2 regions of the Streptomyces sp. NPDC058469 genome follow, and region 2 is predicted to be linked to the other one. Evidence: riboswitches for the same ligand, from Rfam matches in the RefSeq annotation. Region 2 holds a riboswitch; the other holds the start of a gene.
The links. A riboswitch is a leader RNA that binds a small molecule or an ion and turns the genes downstream of it on or off. The one in region 2 is predicted to bind cyclic di-AMP.
Positions count from the first base shown of each region.

Region 1: it holds a riboswitch for cyclic di-AMP, as region 2 does, so the genes downstream of both, ACFWP5_RS26320 (M23 family metallopeptidase) here and ACFWP5_RS40915 (peptidoglycan DD-metalloendopeptidase family protein) in region 2, are expected to answer to the same signal.

Region 1 is NZ_JBHXME010000066.1:12,054-15,648, forward strand. Features, by position in the region: gene ACFWP5_RS26310 (PrsW family intramembrane metalloprotease) at 1-39, shown strand, start outside; gene ACFWP5_RS26315 (aldo/keto reductase) at 106-1,050, opposite strand; gene ACFWP5_RS26320 (M23 family metallopeptidase) at 1,094-2,104, opposite strand; cyclic di-AMP (ydaO/yuaA leader) riboswitch at 2,116-2,272, opposite strand; gene ACFWP5_RS26325 (PP2C family protein-serine/threonine phosphatase) at 2,520-3,595, opposite strand, start outside.
Region 2 is NZ_JBHXME010000147.1:17,103-20,697, reverse strand. Features, by position in the region: gene ACFWP5_RS40920 (alpha-galactosidase) at 1-1,081, shown strand, start outside; cyclic di-AMP (ydaO/yuaA leader) riboswitch at 1,386-1,548, shown strand; gene ACFWP5_RS40915 (peptidoglycan DD-metalloendopeptidase family protein) at 1,553-2,515, shown strand; gene ACFWP5_RS40910 (SGNH/GDSL hydrolase family protein) at 2,759-3,544, shown strand.

The sequences.
Region 1 (3,595 bases), on a different contig from region 2:
TCGTACGGGACTCCCCTGTACAACCCGTACCGGTCCTGACCCGACGGTCTCGGCGACCCTTACGACCCGTACAACCTCTGGCCCTCTACACGCCCTCTACGGCCCTTAGGCCGACGCCTGTGTGAGGCGGGCGATCTCCGTGTCCGTCAGCGTCAGTTCGGCCACGCCGAGCAGTGCGGGCAGTTGCTCGACCGTGCGGGCGGAGGCGATCGGGGCCGCGACCGTGGGCTGGGCGGCGAGCCAGGCCAGGGCCACCGTGGCGACCGGGGCGTCGTGGGCCTGCGCGACCTCGTCGAGGGCGGTGAGGACCTGTTGCCCGCGCTCGGTGTTCAGGTGCTTCGCGGCGCCCTCGGCACGCGGGCTGTCGACCGTCGTACCGGGGCGGTACTTGCCGGTGAGGAAGCCGGAGGCCAGCGCGAAGTACGGGACCGCGGACAGGCCTGCCTTCGCGGCGAGCTCGCTCAGCTCGCCCTCGTATGTGCCGCGCGAGACCAGGTTGTAGTGGGGCTGGAGGGCGACATAGCGCGCCAGGCCCTCGCGCTCGGAGAAGTCGAGGGACGCCCGGAGGCGCTCCGGGGTGATGTTGGAGGCGGCGATGTGCCGCACCTTGCCCGCCTTCACCAGCTCGTCCAGCGCGCCGATGATCTCCTCGACCGGCACCTCGACCTTGTCGAAGTGGGTGTAGTAGAGGTCGATGTGGTCGGTGTCCAAGCGGCGCAGGGAAGCGTCGGCGGCGGCCTTGATGTTGGCGGCGCTCAGGCCCGGGAAGTCGGGGTGCTGGCTGACCTTGGTGGCGATGACGACGTCGGAGCGGTTGCCTCGGGCCTTGACCCACTTGCCGATGATGGTCTCGGACTCGCCGCCGTGGTTGCCCGGCGCGAACGCCGAGTACGAGTCGGCGGTGTCGACGAAGTTGCCGCCCGCGGCCGTGTACGCGTCGAGGACGGCGAAGGAGGCCGCCTCGTCGGCGGTCCAGCCGAAGACGTTGCCGCCGAGGGAGAGCGGGAAGACCTCGAGGTCGGACCGGCCCAGCTTGCGAAGAGAAGTCATGACCCTCTTCAACAGCCGGACCGGAACCGGATATTCCAGACGCTCAGGGGTTGAGGCCCTTGCTGCGCAGCCAGGGCGCCGGGTCGCTCGCGGTGGCGGCGCCGTTGATGTGCACCTCCAGGTGGAGGTGCGGCCCGGTCACGTTGCCGGTGGCGCCCACGCGGCCGATGACGTCGCCGGTGGCGACCTTCTGCCCGACGCTGACGTTGATCGAGGACTGGTGGCAGAACCACAGCTCGGTGCCGTCGTCGAGGGTGATGATCGTGCGGTAGCCGTACGACCCGGCCCAGCCCGCCTCGGTGACCGTGCCGCTGTGCACGGCCTTGATCAGCGTGCCGGTGGGTGCGGCGAAGTCGAGCCCGGTGTGGTAGCCGGAGGACCACATCGATCCGGCCTGGCCGAAGGTGCCGGTGATCGTGTACGAGACGACCGGCAGCGTGTACTGCTTGGCGAGCGCGGCGAGCTTCGCGGCCTCGGCCTTCTTCTTGGCGGCGGCCTCCGCGGCCTTCTTCGCGTCGGCGGCCTTCTTCGCGGCGTCCTTCTCGGCCTTGGCGGCGGCGTCGTCGACCTGCTTGGCGACGGCGGCCTCGACGGCGGCCTTCGACTTGCCCTCGACCTGCACCTGCTGCGACTCGGCCTGCGCCATGATCCGGTTGCGCAGCAGCTCGCCCGCGTCCGAGGCGCCCTTGGCGGTCTCGGTGGTGGTCACGCCGACGCTGCTGAGCGCGGTCGCGGAACCCTTGGGGGTACTACTGGACGAGTCGTCCAGCAGATGACCCACCGAGGGCAGGTCGGGCAGGGAGATGGAGACCGGCGGCTTGCCGGTGTTGGCGCTGGCCATACCGCCCGCGCTGACGGCGGCTATGACACCGACGCCCAGGACGGTGGAGCTGCGGGCGAATCCTCCGCCACCACGCTGCTTGGCGACACGGTGCTTGCCGCGGTTGGGAGGAACGGACTCCGCGCTGGGATTCCACTCCTCCCAGGGGCCCTCGTCGGGGCGGAAACCGCCGTAGACGACAGGGGCTTCTGGGGCAGCCTGGTTGGACGCCACGTGGGCGTGCTCCTTTCCTTCCTTCTCGCCTACCGGGTTAGCTGACGGGTTCGGAGCAGGAAGGTCTCCTACGCGCGTAAACCTGCCGTGTCGCCACGGCTGTCGACGAGCGATTCACCCCAAGTGGTGGTTCCCCGGTTCCCTCGCGGGATTCGGCGCGTGCGCACGGAGCTGTCTCTTGTGACGGCTGGGACGACCGCGCTGCGTTATCGAACGTTAATAGACACGGGCGCCCGTTTCCAAGCTGTTCGGCTTGATCATTAACCTTTCCTTGCTGGACGAACGGCCCACCACCGGCGAAAAACGGGCGAGTTGGCCAAGTCTCGGAATTTCCACAGGTACTGACGGCATGTCAGTTGTTATGCGGAGGGCTCTCACCCGGTCACCACCGGTGACAACCGCCGTAGTTGCCTGTCTACGGATGCCGTACGGCGATCATCGCCATGTCGTCCGTCATCCAGCCCCCGGAGTACCGGCGCACCTCCTTGGCGAGGATGCCGAGCAGCGCCTCGGGACTGCGGAAGGTCCGGCCGGCCAGCCGCGCCCCGGGGTCGTAGAAGACGCCGTGGGAGTCGCGCGCCTCGGACAGCCCGTCGGTGTGGACGAGGAGGGTGGCCCCGCCGGGGAACGCGAACTCCTCGGCGCGGTCGGGCCAGACCCCCAACTCGCCCATGCCCAGCGGCAGTGCGGGCTCCTGGACCTGCAACGTGCGCACGGTGCCGTCCTCGTGCAGGAGCAGCGGCGGCGGATGGCCCCGGTCGACGATCCGTACGACGCCGTCGCCGTGCGGGAGTTCGGCGAGGACGGCCGTGGTGAACCCCTCGAACGCGTCGAGCCCGTCGCGCCGGGTGCCCTCGCGTGCCAGCGCCCGCTCCAGCCGCTGGGCGACCGCCTCCAGGGTGGCCTCCTGCTCGGCGGCCTCCCGGAACGCCCCGATCACCACGGCCACGGCGGCGACCGCGCCCATGCCCTTGCCGCGCACGTCGCCGACGACCAGCCGTACGCCGTGCGGGGTGTCCTGCACCGCGTACAGGTCGCCGCCGATGAACGCGCCCTCCTGCGCCGCCTCGTACCGTGCGGCGATCTCGAACCCGCCGATCCGCTCGGCCGGTTCGGGCAGGACGGCGCGCTGGGCGGCCTCGGCGATCTCGCGCGCGGAGGCGAGCTGTTCGCTGCTGCGGCGGACCAGGAGGTTGATGAGGACGGCGAGCACGGCGACCGTCGCCACGGTGATCACCTCGGTGACCGCGTCGGTGTGGAAGACGATGCCGAGCCTGACGTGGATCGCGAGGACGACGGCGACGGAGACCAGGCCGGTGAGCACGGTGCCGCGCCGCGAGTAGAGCGGGGCGGCGACGAGCGGGGCGGCGGTGAAGAACGGGGCCGCGGTGAAGTCCTGCGGGGTGAAGTAGTCGTAGAACGCCCCGACGACCAGCAGCAGCGTCGGCAGCCGGCGGACAAAGGTGCGGGCGTAGGAGATCCGCCGTCCCT
Region 2 (3,595 bases):
GGTCGACGACGGCTGGTTCGGGAAGCGCACCAGCGACCGTGCCGGGCTCGGTGACTGGACCCCCAACCCGGACCGCTTTCCCGCCGGCCTCAAGCCGCTCGCCGACCGTGTGCACGCGCTGGGCATGCAGTTCGGCATCTGGGTCGAGCCCGAGATGGTCAACGCGGACAGCGACCTGTACCGCGCGCACCCGGACTGGGTGCAGTACCAGGAGGGGCGAAAGCGGACGGAGTTCCGCAATCAGCTCGTGCTGAACCTGGCTCGCGAGGACGTCCAGGAGTACCTCTGGGAGCAGCTCGACGGGCTTCTCTCCAGCGCCCCGATCGACTACGTGAAGTGGGACTTCAACCGCTGCTTCACGGACGCCGGGTGGCCCGGTGACGCCTATCCACAGCGCCTCTGGGTGGACCATGTGCGCGCGTTGTACGCCCTGTTCGACCGGTTGCGGGCGGCCCACCCGGGTGTGGCCTTCGAGTCCTGCTCCGGCGGCGGCGGGCGGATCGACCTCGGCATCATGAGCCGCACGGACCAGGTGTGGACCTCGGACAACACCGACCCGCTCGACCGGCTCGCCATCCAGCACGGCTTCAGCCAGATCCACCCCGCGCGCGTGATGGCCGCCTGGGTCACCGACAGCCCGAACACCCAGCTCAACGGCCGGGTCAGCAGCCTGCGTTTCCGGTTCGTGAGCGCCATGGCCGGGGTGCTCGGCGTCGGCGGCGACCTCTCGGAGTGGACCGAGGAGGAACTCGCCGAGGCCCGGCAGTGGGTGGACCTCTACAAGGAGATCCGGCCGCTCGTCCAGCACGGCGACCTCCACCGGCTGCGCCCGCCGCGGGGCGGACTCAGCGCCGTGCAGTACGTACGCGGCGACGAGACCGTCGTCCTCGCCCTGCTCCAGGCGCAGCACTACGGCGAGCCCGTACCGGCGCTCCGACTGCGCGGACTCGACCCGACAGCGTCGTACGAATGCCTCGAAACGGGCGAAGTCCACCGGGGTGCCGTCCTGTTGCACCATGGGCTGCGGACTGGCCTGCGCGGTGACCTTGATGCGACGGTTCTCCGTCTGCGCCGCATCTGAGCCTTCTGTCCCCAATTGCAGCCTTAGTTCCAACTCGCTCTGGAAGAAAGGAACCTGAGAGTTGCGTACGTGAGCAGCGTCATATTCGTGACCGTGCGTCGTTCGTCATGTTCACGTAATTGACGTGCTTTTACGGGGGAATTGAGGGGTTGAGTGCCGGGGGAATTCACGGAGGGTGACTGTGAATTCCCACAGGGGATCACAAGAAACGCAAATCCGTGGAACCTCCTGCTTGTCCCTTTGCGTCTTCCTCGCTTACGTTCGCCACCAATCCGGACGGACGCCCAATCCTGCCGCCGACCGGACTCCGCACACACCCACCCGTATGCGGCAGGAGCGGGGGACCCACAGGTAAGACGCCTGTTCCGGTCTCCGGAACGGGCTTGGGGTTAAGCCGCGACCAGCGCGCGGCCGGGCATCTCCAGCCCGCACCCGACAGCTCACCCCGCAGGCGCCGGAGAGGAATTCGTCATGCCCGCGAAGGGTAAGCACCGCCGCCCGAAGTCCCAGCGCTTCACCCGCTCGATGGCCGTAGCCGGAACGGGCGGCGCCGCGCTCGCCCTTCCGCTCATGGGGGCCACCGGCGCCCATGCCGCGACCACGACTTCCGCTCCGGAAAAGGCAGTTCAGTCCGTTCCGACGACCGAGAAGACGGTCACGGAGAAGGCCACTGCGAAGACCGTCTCGAAGGCGTCGGGCGTAAAGACGTATTCGGTACGGTCGGGCGACTGGCTCGCGAAGATCGCCGAGGAGCAGGACGTCACCGGCGGTTGGAAGAAGATCTACCAGGACAACCGCGAGGCCATCGGCGGCGATCCGTCGCTGATCCACGCGGGCCTGAAGCTCTCCCTCGGTGAGAAGGCCTCGACGGGCGGGTCGAGCGGGACGGACACGACGAAGTCGTCCAAGTCCTCCGGTTCTTCGTCTTCTTCGTCCTCCTCGTCGTCTTCCTCTTCCTCTTCCTCGTCTTCCGCGTCGAAGAGCACCTCGGCCACGCAGAGCGATGACAGCACCAGCACCTCCACGGGTTACGCCCTCCCCGTGACCGGCGCCACCATCGGCACCGGCTATCGCGTCGCGGGCAGCATGTGGTCCAGCGGCTACCACACCGGTGTCGACTTCGTCGTGCCGACCGGTACGACCATCAAGGCGATCGCCGCGGGCACGGTCGTCTCGGCGGCCTACGACGGCGCCTACGGCAACGAGGTCGTGATCCGGCACGCGGACGGCGAGTACTCGCAGTACGCCCACATGTCGCAGCTGTCCGTCTCGGCCGGCCAGACCGTGACCGAGGGTCAGCAGATAGGCCTCTCCGGCGCGACCGGCAACGTGACCGGCCCGCACCTGCACTTCGAGATCCGGACCACGCCGTACTACGGCTCGGACGTGGACCCGGTCGCCTACCTCCGCTCGCACGGCGTCACCGTCGGCTGACAGCTGGCTCCCGACGCCTGCCCCATGTCACCGAAGGCCGGACCCTGATCCCCGGGTCCGGCCTTCGGTATATGGCAGTTCCGGCGCCAACGCCCCTGGTCAGGGAGTTATTCCGACTTTGGACAACTCTTTACAAGTGGCTTATCTCACCGTCCGTCAACCCCATATTACGATCGCGTAGGTCACACTCCAGGGTGAATTATGGTTGCCGTGGCTAACGATTCGAAGAGTGGCAACAGATCAGTGATCGGGTCGTACGTGGCGGTGGGGGACAGCTTCACCGAGGGCGTCGGCGACCCCGGGCCCGACGGGGCGATGGTCGGCTGGGCCGACCGGTTCGCGGTACTGCTCGCGGACCGGCGGCCCGAGGGCGACTTCGAGTACACCAACCTGGCCGTGCGCGGGAAACTGCTCGACCAGATCGTGGCCGACCAGCTCACCAGGGCCAAGGAGATCGGGCCCGACCTGGTCTCCCTGGCCGCGGGCGGCAACGACATCATCCGTCCGGGCACCGACCCCGACGAGGTCGCCGAGCGCTTCGAACGCGCGGTCGCCGACCTCACCGCCGCAGTCGGCACCGTCATGGTGACGACCGGCTTCGACACCCGCGGCGTGCCCGTGCTCAAGCATCTGCGCGGCAAGATCGCCACCTACAACGGACATGTGCGGGCCATCGCCGACCGCTACGGCTGCCCGGTGCTCGACCTGTGGTCCCTCAAGACGGTCCAGGACCGGCGGGCCTGGGACGGCGACCGGCTCCACCTCTCTCCCGAGGGGCACACGCGCGTGGCGCTCCGCGCCGGCCAGGTCCTCGGCGTCGAGGTCCCGGCCGACCCGGACCAGGCCTGGCCGCCACTGCCGCCGCGCGGCACGCTCGACGTCCGGCGCGACGACGTGCACTGGGCGCGCGAGTACCTGGTCCCGTGGATCGGGCGCCGGCTGCGGGGCGAGTCCTCGGGGGACCATGCGGAGGCGAAGGGCGCGCTCTCGCCGGACGACATCAAGATGCGGATCGACTGGGTGGCCTGACGGGGTGAGTGGGTTACGGGGTCACAGGGTGACGGGTACGGCCGCCGCGCC